One region of the Streptomyces sp. NPDC037013 genome, then DNA from elsewhere that is predicted to be linked to it. Evidence: riboswitches for the same ligand, from Rfam matches in the RefSeq annotation. Region 1 holds a riboswitch; each other region holds the start of a gene.
What was found. Region 1 has a riboswitch for cyclic di-AMP ahead of ACZ7DY_RS16900 (LysM peptidoglycan-binding domain-containing protein). Riboswitches for the same ligand answer to the same signal wherever they lie in the genome.

Region 1 (2,193 bases):
GTACCCGCCGACATTCGGGCATAACGCCCACCGACGTCCCCATTCTTTTCACCCGCCCGTTTCCCCCGCACGTCGAACGGGTCGGCGGCCCGGAACGAGGACACGCCGCGAGCCCCGGACACGGGTGCCGGGGCTCGCGGTGATCGAGGGGGGTGCGGTCTAGTACGGGCCGTTGACGTTGTCGATCGAGCCGTAGCGGTCGGCCGCGTAGTTGCAGGCGGCGGTGATGTTGGCGACCGGGTCGAAGCTGTCCATCGCCGTGCCAGCCACGTGGTACGCGGAGAACGTGGGGCCGATGACCTGGAGCAGTCCCTTGGACGGGGTGCCGGCGACCGCGTTGGAGTCCCAGTTGTTGATGGCCAGGGGGTTGCCGGAGGACTCGCGCATGATGTTGCGGTGGATGCCCTCGTAGGTGCCGGGGATGCCCTGCTGAGCCATGATGTCGAGCGACTCCTTGATCCAGCCGTCGAGGTCGTTCGTGTAGGACTTCGGGGCCGGGGCGACGGCGGGCTCGGCGGCGGCCGTGTCGCGCTCGGACCGGTCCGCCCGCTCGGTGGATGCCTCGGAGGCGTCCTGGCCCTCCTTGCCCAGGGTGAGCTCGATGCCCGGGCGTATCAGCGCCGGGTTGTCACCGAGGGCGCCGCGGTTGTCCTGGTACAGCCTCTTCCAGCCGCCGCTGAGGTGGTGCTCCTGCGCGATCTTGGCGAGGGAGTCGCCGGAGACCACGACGTACGTGTTCGGGGCGGCGGCGGGCCGGGCGGCCACTGCGGGCTGCGCGGCGGCCGTGGTGGCACCGAGCACGGGGAGCACGAGCACGGCCCCGCCCGCTCCTGTGGCGGCGATGCCCCGGCCGAGCGAGCTGGACTTGGGGCGGCGGTGCTTACCCTTTGCAGGCATGACGAATTCCTCTCCGTCGCCTACGAGGTGAGCTGTCGGGTTCGGACTGGAGGTGTCCGGTCGTAACGGGCGTACGACTTAACCCCGAGCCGGCCCGGGATTCCGGGTCGGCGGCTTACCTGGGTCCCCCGCTCCTGCCGTGCGTAAGTGAGTGGGTGGGCGAGTTTCCGGACAGCGGCAGGATTCGGCGTTCCATCCGGATTGACGGTGACGTTAAGCGAGAAAGCCCGGGGGGAACAAGGCGGGAATTCGATCGGTGAATGCGTCCGGCGCTTTCCTGGCGTCCGGCTGTCCTCCGCATCCGTAGATCAAAATGACTCAACTCTCCATGCGCAGAAGGAAGTGCTCTCGGCGGATCCAAAGGCTCTCCGCTGCCGCCCCTGTGACTCATTTCACGGAATGAGGGGAGGGGCTGAGGTGCGATACCCGGGGGCGGACCGCGTTATACCGGTCAATCGGCATTAAATCGGGCACATGCGCTTCGGTGTGAAGGGTGCGTTTCAGTCAAAACGGGCACGAGGCCTTCGTTCCTGAAAACCCAGAACCCTTTATCCCGTCAGAATTCTCCACCCCGTCAGATTCTTCACCGCTTCACCGCGGGAGTGAATATCGGCGTGTGCCGGAGACGTGCCTTATCGCGCCGCCGATCGCAACACCGTTGCGGGCAAGCGGTATTACGAGAGAGGCCTCCTCGGCAGGTTTGCGGACCGCCGTCCGACGCGCTCTCAACTCTTGGCCGCAACAGGCGGGTTTGGCTCCGCTGATCTCGGACAGGCGGTACTTCGACGTGCTTGGGCAGACAGGCACATTCACGGGAGCGGTGCCGACCCGGCCGCCTCGAGGTGTGTCTCGTCGCGCTCCCGTGCTGCCGATACCAGCAGTTCGACGGGAGGCACACATGCTGAGCGAGACAGGGCAGACGCACCGAGTGGCAGACACCCGGACCGGGCGGGACACCCCGGACACGACCGCCGACTTCGAGCGCCTGGCCGTCCTGCCTGCCGGCCCCGAGCGGCAGCGGCTGGTGGAGCACATCGTGGAGGCATGGCTCCCGGTGGCCCACCGTCTGGCGGGCAAGTTCCGTGACCGGGGCGAGCCCCTGGACGACCTGGAGCAGGTCGCGGCCCTCGGTCTGGTCAAGGCCGTCGACCGCTACGACCCGGCGCAGGGCCCGTTCCTCCCGTACGCGCTGCCCACCATCGTCGGAGAGGTCAAGCGGCACTTCCGCGACCACGCCTGGAGCGTCCATGTGCCCCGGCGTGTGCAGGAGTTGCGCAACCGGGTGCGCCGCAGCGC
Region 2 (2,193 bases), on a different contig from region 1:
CACCCACATGGCGTTGGCCCTCGGGCCGACGAGCTGCTCGACGCGCTCCTTCATCTCGCCCGCGGCCTTGTTCGTGAAGGTGATCGCCAGGATCTGGCCGGGGTGCACACCGCGCTCGGCGAGGAGGTACGCGATGCGGTGGGTCAGCACGCGGGTCTTGCCGGAGCCGGCGCCGGCGACGATGAGCAGGGGGGAGCCCGCGTGGACGACGGCCGCGCGCTGGTTCTCGTTCAGGCCGTCGAGGAGCGACGCCGGGTCGATGACCGGGCGCGGGGCGCCGTCGCGGTAGTGCGTGTCCCGGGTCATGGGCACGTCGAACTTCCCGCTGAACAAGTCGTCCGGAACCGGTTCCGGAGCGCTGTCCTCGGGCGGCGGCGGGGGCTCTTCGTCCGCGGCCCGGGAGGGCTGCAGGTCCGCCAGGAAGCTGTCATCAAAGAGGCTGCTCATCGCCTCCCGAGTCTAGGCGGCCCCACTGACAACCCGCTGCGGGTTCCGGTCACCTCACATGTGACCTGGCACGCCACCGGGCGGCGCGCTACGCCCGGCTCGCGGACGATGACCCTCCGCATCCGGCCGGTGGGGGTCACGGCACGGGCTCCGCAACATCACGAAAATGTATCGGGCATATCGAACATCAACCTTCACACGGGCCACACGGGTTGGCTAGCGTGCTCCGCGGGCCGCTCGTCCCCCACCGGCGAACCCCGCCGGGAACGGGTGGCCTCCGCCGAGTCCGACATGTTCGGAGCCGGGGACCCACCGAAAACTTGGGGTGAATCGGTCCCGTACGAAGTACGGGACCGTAGGGCAACCTTCCGGACCACCCGCCCGAACCCGACAGCTAACCCGGTAGGCGGTCTACGGAAGGAGTCGCCTCCCTTGGCGTCGCACCGCAAGCCGCGGACCCGGGCAGCCGGAATTCGCACGGCCCCCGCCCTCGGCCTCACGACGGCTGCCCTCACCTCCGTCGCCCTCCTGTCGCAGAGCGCCCAGGCGGCGCCCTCCGCGCCGGCCGGACCCAGCCTCGAAGAGGTCCAGAAGAAGGTCGACGAGCTCTACCGGCAGGCCGGCGTGGCCACCCAGAAGTACAACTCGGCCAAGGAGCGCACCGACAAGCAGCGCAAGAAGGTCGACCACCTCCTGGACGACGTGGCCAGGCGCACCGACAGGCTGAACGCCGCGCGCAAGGAGCTCGGCTCGTTCGCCGCCGCGCAGTACCGCACCGGGGCCGTCTCCGAGACGGCCGCGATGATGCTCGCCGACGACCCGCAGGGTTACTTCGACCAGAACCACCTGGCGGACCGGCTGACCACGCGCCAGAAGAAGGCGGTCGACGACTACCAGGCGCAGCGGGCGTCGGCGACGAAGCAGCGCACGCGGGCCGCGAAGAGTCTGGAGACCCTCAGCGACTCGCGGGACGACCTCAGGACGAGCAAGCGGACCGTCCAGAAGAAGCTGGGCGACGCACGCGAACTCCTGTCGCGGCTGACGGCCCAGGAGAAGGCGCGGCTCGCGGAGATCGAGCGGAAGAAGAAGCAGGAGGCCAGGCGGAAGGCCGAGAAGCTCGCCCGCGAGCAGGCCGCCGAGGCGGAGCGCGAGCGCAGGGCGGAGGAGGCGCGGCGGCAGAAGGAGCGCGAGCAGGGCCAGGGCTCCGGGTCCGACACGGGGTCGGACGCGGGGTCCGGTGCGGACGCGGGCTCGGGGTCCGGTACGGGTTCCGGCACCACGGACGGCGGCTACGCCACCAAGGCCGCGAAGGTCATCGACTTCGCGGAGGCACAGATCGGCAAGCCGTACGTCTGGGGCGCCACCGGCCCCGACTCCTACGACTGCTCCGGGCTCACCCAGGACGCGTGGAAGGCCGCGGGGATCTCCCTGCCGCGCACCACGTGGGACCAGGTGAAGGCCGGCACGACCGTGAAAACGGCGGACGCGAAACCGGGTGACCTGGTGTTCTTCTACGACGACATCAGCCACGTGGGGATCTACATCGGCAACGGCAAGATGATCCACGCCCCGAAGCCGGGCGCGAACGTCCGCGTCGAGTCGATCTACTACATGCCGATCCACGGCGTGGTGCGTCCCGCCTGAAAACCACCCTCTACTGTAGGGCCGCGTTAGATCTGTCGGATTCTCAGCGATCTGTCGTCAACTTGTCGTCTGCGACAGATCGCTGAGAATCGCTCCGTAGAG
Region 3 (2,193 bases), on a different contig from region 1:
TCGCGATTTCAGACGGAGATCCGGAATTCATGGAGGTCTTTTGGCCAAGGAGCGGTGGAGAACGCGAAGACCCCGGCTCGTGAGGAGCCGGGGCCTTCGTGCAGTGCTGCGGGGTACGCGTCGGTCAGACGTTGACGCCGTGCGCGCGCAGGTACGCGATGGGGTCGATGTCCGAGCCGTAGTCCGGGCCGGTGCGGGCCTCGAAGTGGAGGTGCGGGCCGCTGGAGTTGCCGGTCGAGCCGGAGAGGCCGATCTGCTGGCCCGGGGTGACCGTCTGGCCGACGGAGACACCGAGGGACGACATGTGGCCGTACTGGGTGTACGTGCCGTCGTTCATCTTGATGACCACGTTGTTGCCGTAGGCCCCGCCCCAGCCCGCCTCGACGACGGTGCCGGAGCCGACCGCGTGGACGGAGGTGCCGGAGGCGGCGTGGAAGTCGATGCCGGTGTGGCTGCCGGAGGACCACATGGCGCCGCCGGTCTGGTAGCCCGTGGAGACGTACGAACCGGAGACCGGGGCCACGTAGGTGTTCAGGCGCTTGCGCTCGGCCTCGCGGGCGGCGCGCTCCTTGGCCTCGCGCTCCTTCTTGGCCTTCGCCTTGGCCTCGGCCTCCGCCTTGCGCTTCTCCTCGGCCGCCTTCTTCTTGGCGGCCTCTTCGGCCTTCTTGGCGGCAGCGGCGTCGTCGGCGGCCTGGCGCTGGGCTGCGGCCTGCGCGTCGACGCTGTCGGCGAGCGAGTCGCCGACGGATATCGCCTGGGTGAGGCCGGTGTGCTCCACGGCCGCTTCGTCGGCGGCGGCGAGCGCGGGGGCGGCAAGGCCTCCGATGACACCGGTGGTGGTGAGCGCCGCGACACCCGCGACGTTCGCGGTGGTCCGCGTGAGACGGCTCGGACGACGGTGCTTCCCGGTGGCACGGGTGAACGCCATGTGGCGGGTGTTCCTTTCCTTCCCTCTCGCCTACCGGGTTAGCTGACGGGTTCGGAGCAGGAAGGTCTCCTACGGGTCCCTCACCTCGCGGCAAGGTGCCCGATTCACCCCAGGGGACATGTGGGTCCCCGGCTCCCCTGGCTTGCGCCGTACGGGGACTCGGCGATGACTGTCCGGTGCCGCGGATGCGGCGTACTGCGCGACGAACAGCCGGACCGACGCTAAACGGGGCCTCTTTCAATCCACAAACAGAACTCGACTTTTGTAGCGCACGCCACAGGGCAGACGGGCAACCACCGTATGAATACGGACATATGAGGACCCCGGCGGCCGAAGCGGTCACCGGGGTCCGATATGTCCTGACTGTCACTCAGCCCGTGCGCACGTCACCGTCAGCCCGTGACCACACTCACTTCGCCGATCCCGAGGGCCCTGACGGGCTCCTCGATCTGCGAGGCGTCCCCCACGAGGATCGTCACCAGACGGTCCTCCGGGAAGGCGTTCACGACGGCCGCGGTGGCCTCCACGGTGCCGGTGTCGGCCAGCCGGCGGTACAGCTGCGCCTGGAAGTCGTCCGGCAGGTGCTGCTCGACCTGGTCGGCGAGGGTGGCCGCCACGGAGGCGGCCATCTCGTACTTGAGGGGGGCCACGCCCACCAGGTTCTGCACGGCGACGTCGCGCTCGGCGTCGGTGAGCCCCTCGGCGGCGAGGGTGCGCAGGACCTTCCAGAGGTCCTCCAGCGCCGGCCCGGTGTTCGGGGTGTCCACGGAGCCGCTGATGGCCAGCATCGCCGCGCCCGTGCCGTCCGGCGCCGAGCGCAGGACCTGGCTGAACGCCCGTACGCCGTAGGTGTATCCCTTCTCCTCGCGCAGGACGCGGTCCAGGCGGGAGGTGAGCGTGCCACCCAGGCAGTACGTGCCGAGCACCTGGGCGGGCCAGACGCGGTCGTGCCGGTCGGCGCCGACGCGGCCGATCAGCAGCTGCGTCTGGACCGCTCCGGGACGGTCCACGATCACGATGCGGCCGCGGTCGTCGGCGGTCACCGGCGGGACCGGGCGGGGCTCGCCCGGGGAGCCCGTCCAGGCGCCCACGGTGTCCGCGAGGACGGCGTCCAGGTCGGTGCCGGCCAGGTCGCCGACGACGACGAGGGTGGCCGTGGCGGGCCGGACGTGCTTCTCGTAGAAGGTGCGCACCGCCGCCGAGTCGATGGCCGCGACCGTCTCCTCGGTGCCCTGGCGCGGTCGCGACATGCGCGAGGTCGCGGG

Region 2: linked by a shared signal. The riboswitch ahead of ACZ7DY_RS06590 (C40 family peptidase) and the one ahead of ACZ7DY_RS16900 (LysM peptidoglycan-binding domain-containing protein) in region 1 are both predicted to bind cyclic di-AMP.
Region 3: linked by a shared signal. The riboswitch ahead of ACZ7DY_RS21620 (M23 family metallopeptidase) and the one ahead of ACZ7DY_RS16900 (LysM peptidoglycan-binding domain-containing protein) in region 1 are both predicted to bind cyclic di-AMP.

The regions. Positions count from the first base shown of each region.
Region 1 covers NZ_JBVJRV010000004.1:527,741-529,933, forward strand. Annotated here, with positions in the region: gene ACZ7DY_RS16900 (LysM peptidoglycan-binding domain-containing protein) at 160-897, opposite strand; cyclic di-AMP (ydaO/yuaA leader) riboswitch at 902-1,069, opposite strand; gene ACZ7DY_RS16905 (SigB/SigF/SigG family RNA polymerase sigma factor) at 1,796-2,193, shown strand, end outside.
Region 2 covers NZ_JBVJRV010000002.1:312,487-314,679, reverse strand. Annotated here, with positions in the region: gene pcrA (DNA helicase PcrA) at 1-447, opposite strand, end outside; cyclic di-AMP (ydaO/yuaA leader) riboswitch at 716-871, shown strand; gene ACZ7DY_RS06590 (C40 family peptidase) at 880-2,091, shown strand.
Region 3 covers NZ_JBVJRV010000005.1:589,083-591,275, forward strand. Annotated here, with positions in the region: gene ACZ7DY_RS21620 (M23 family metallopeptidase) at 125-928, opposite strand; cyclic di-AMP (ydaO/yuaA leader) riboswitch at 941-1,103, opposite strand; gene ACZ7DY_RS21625 (M16 family metallopeptidase) at 1,321-2,193, opposite strand, start outside.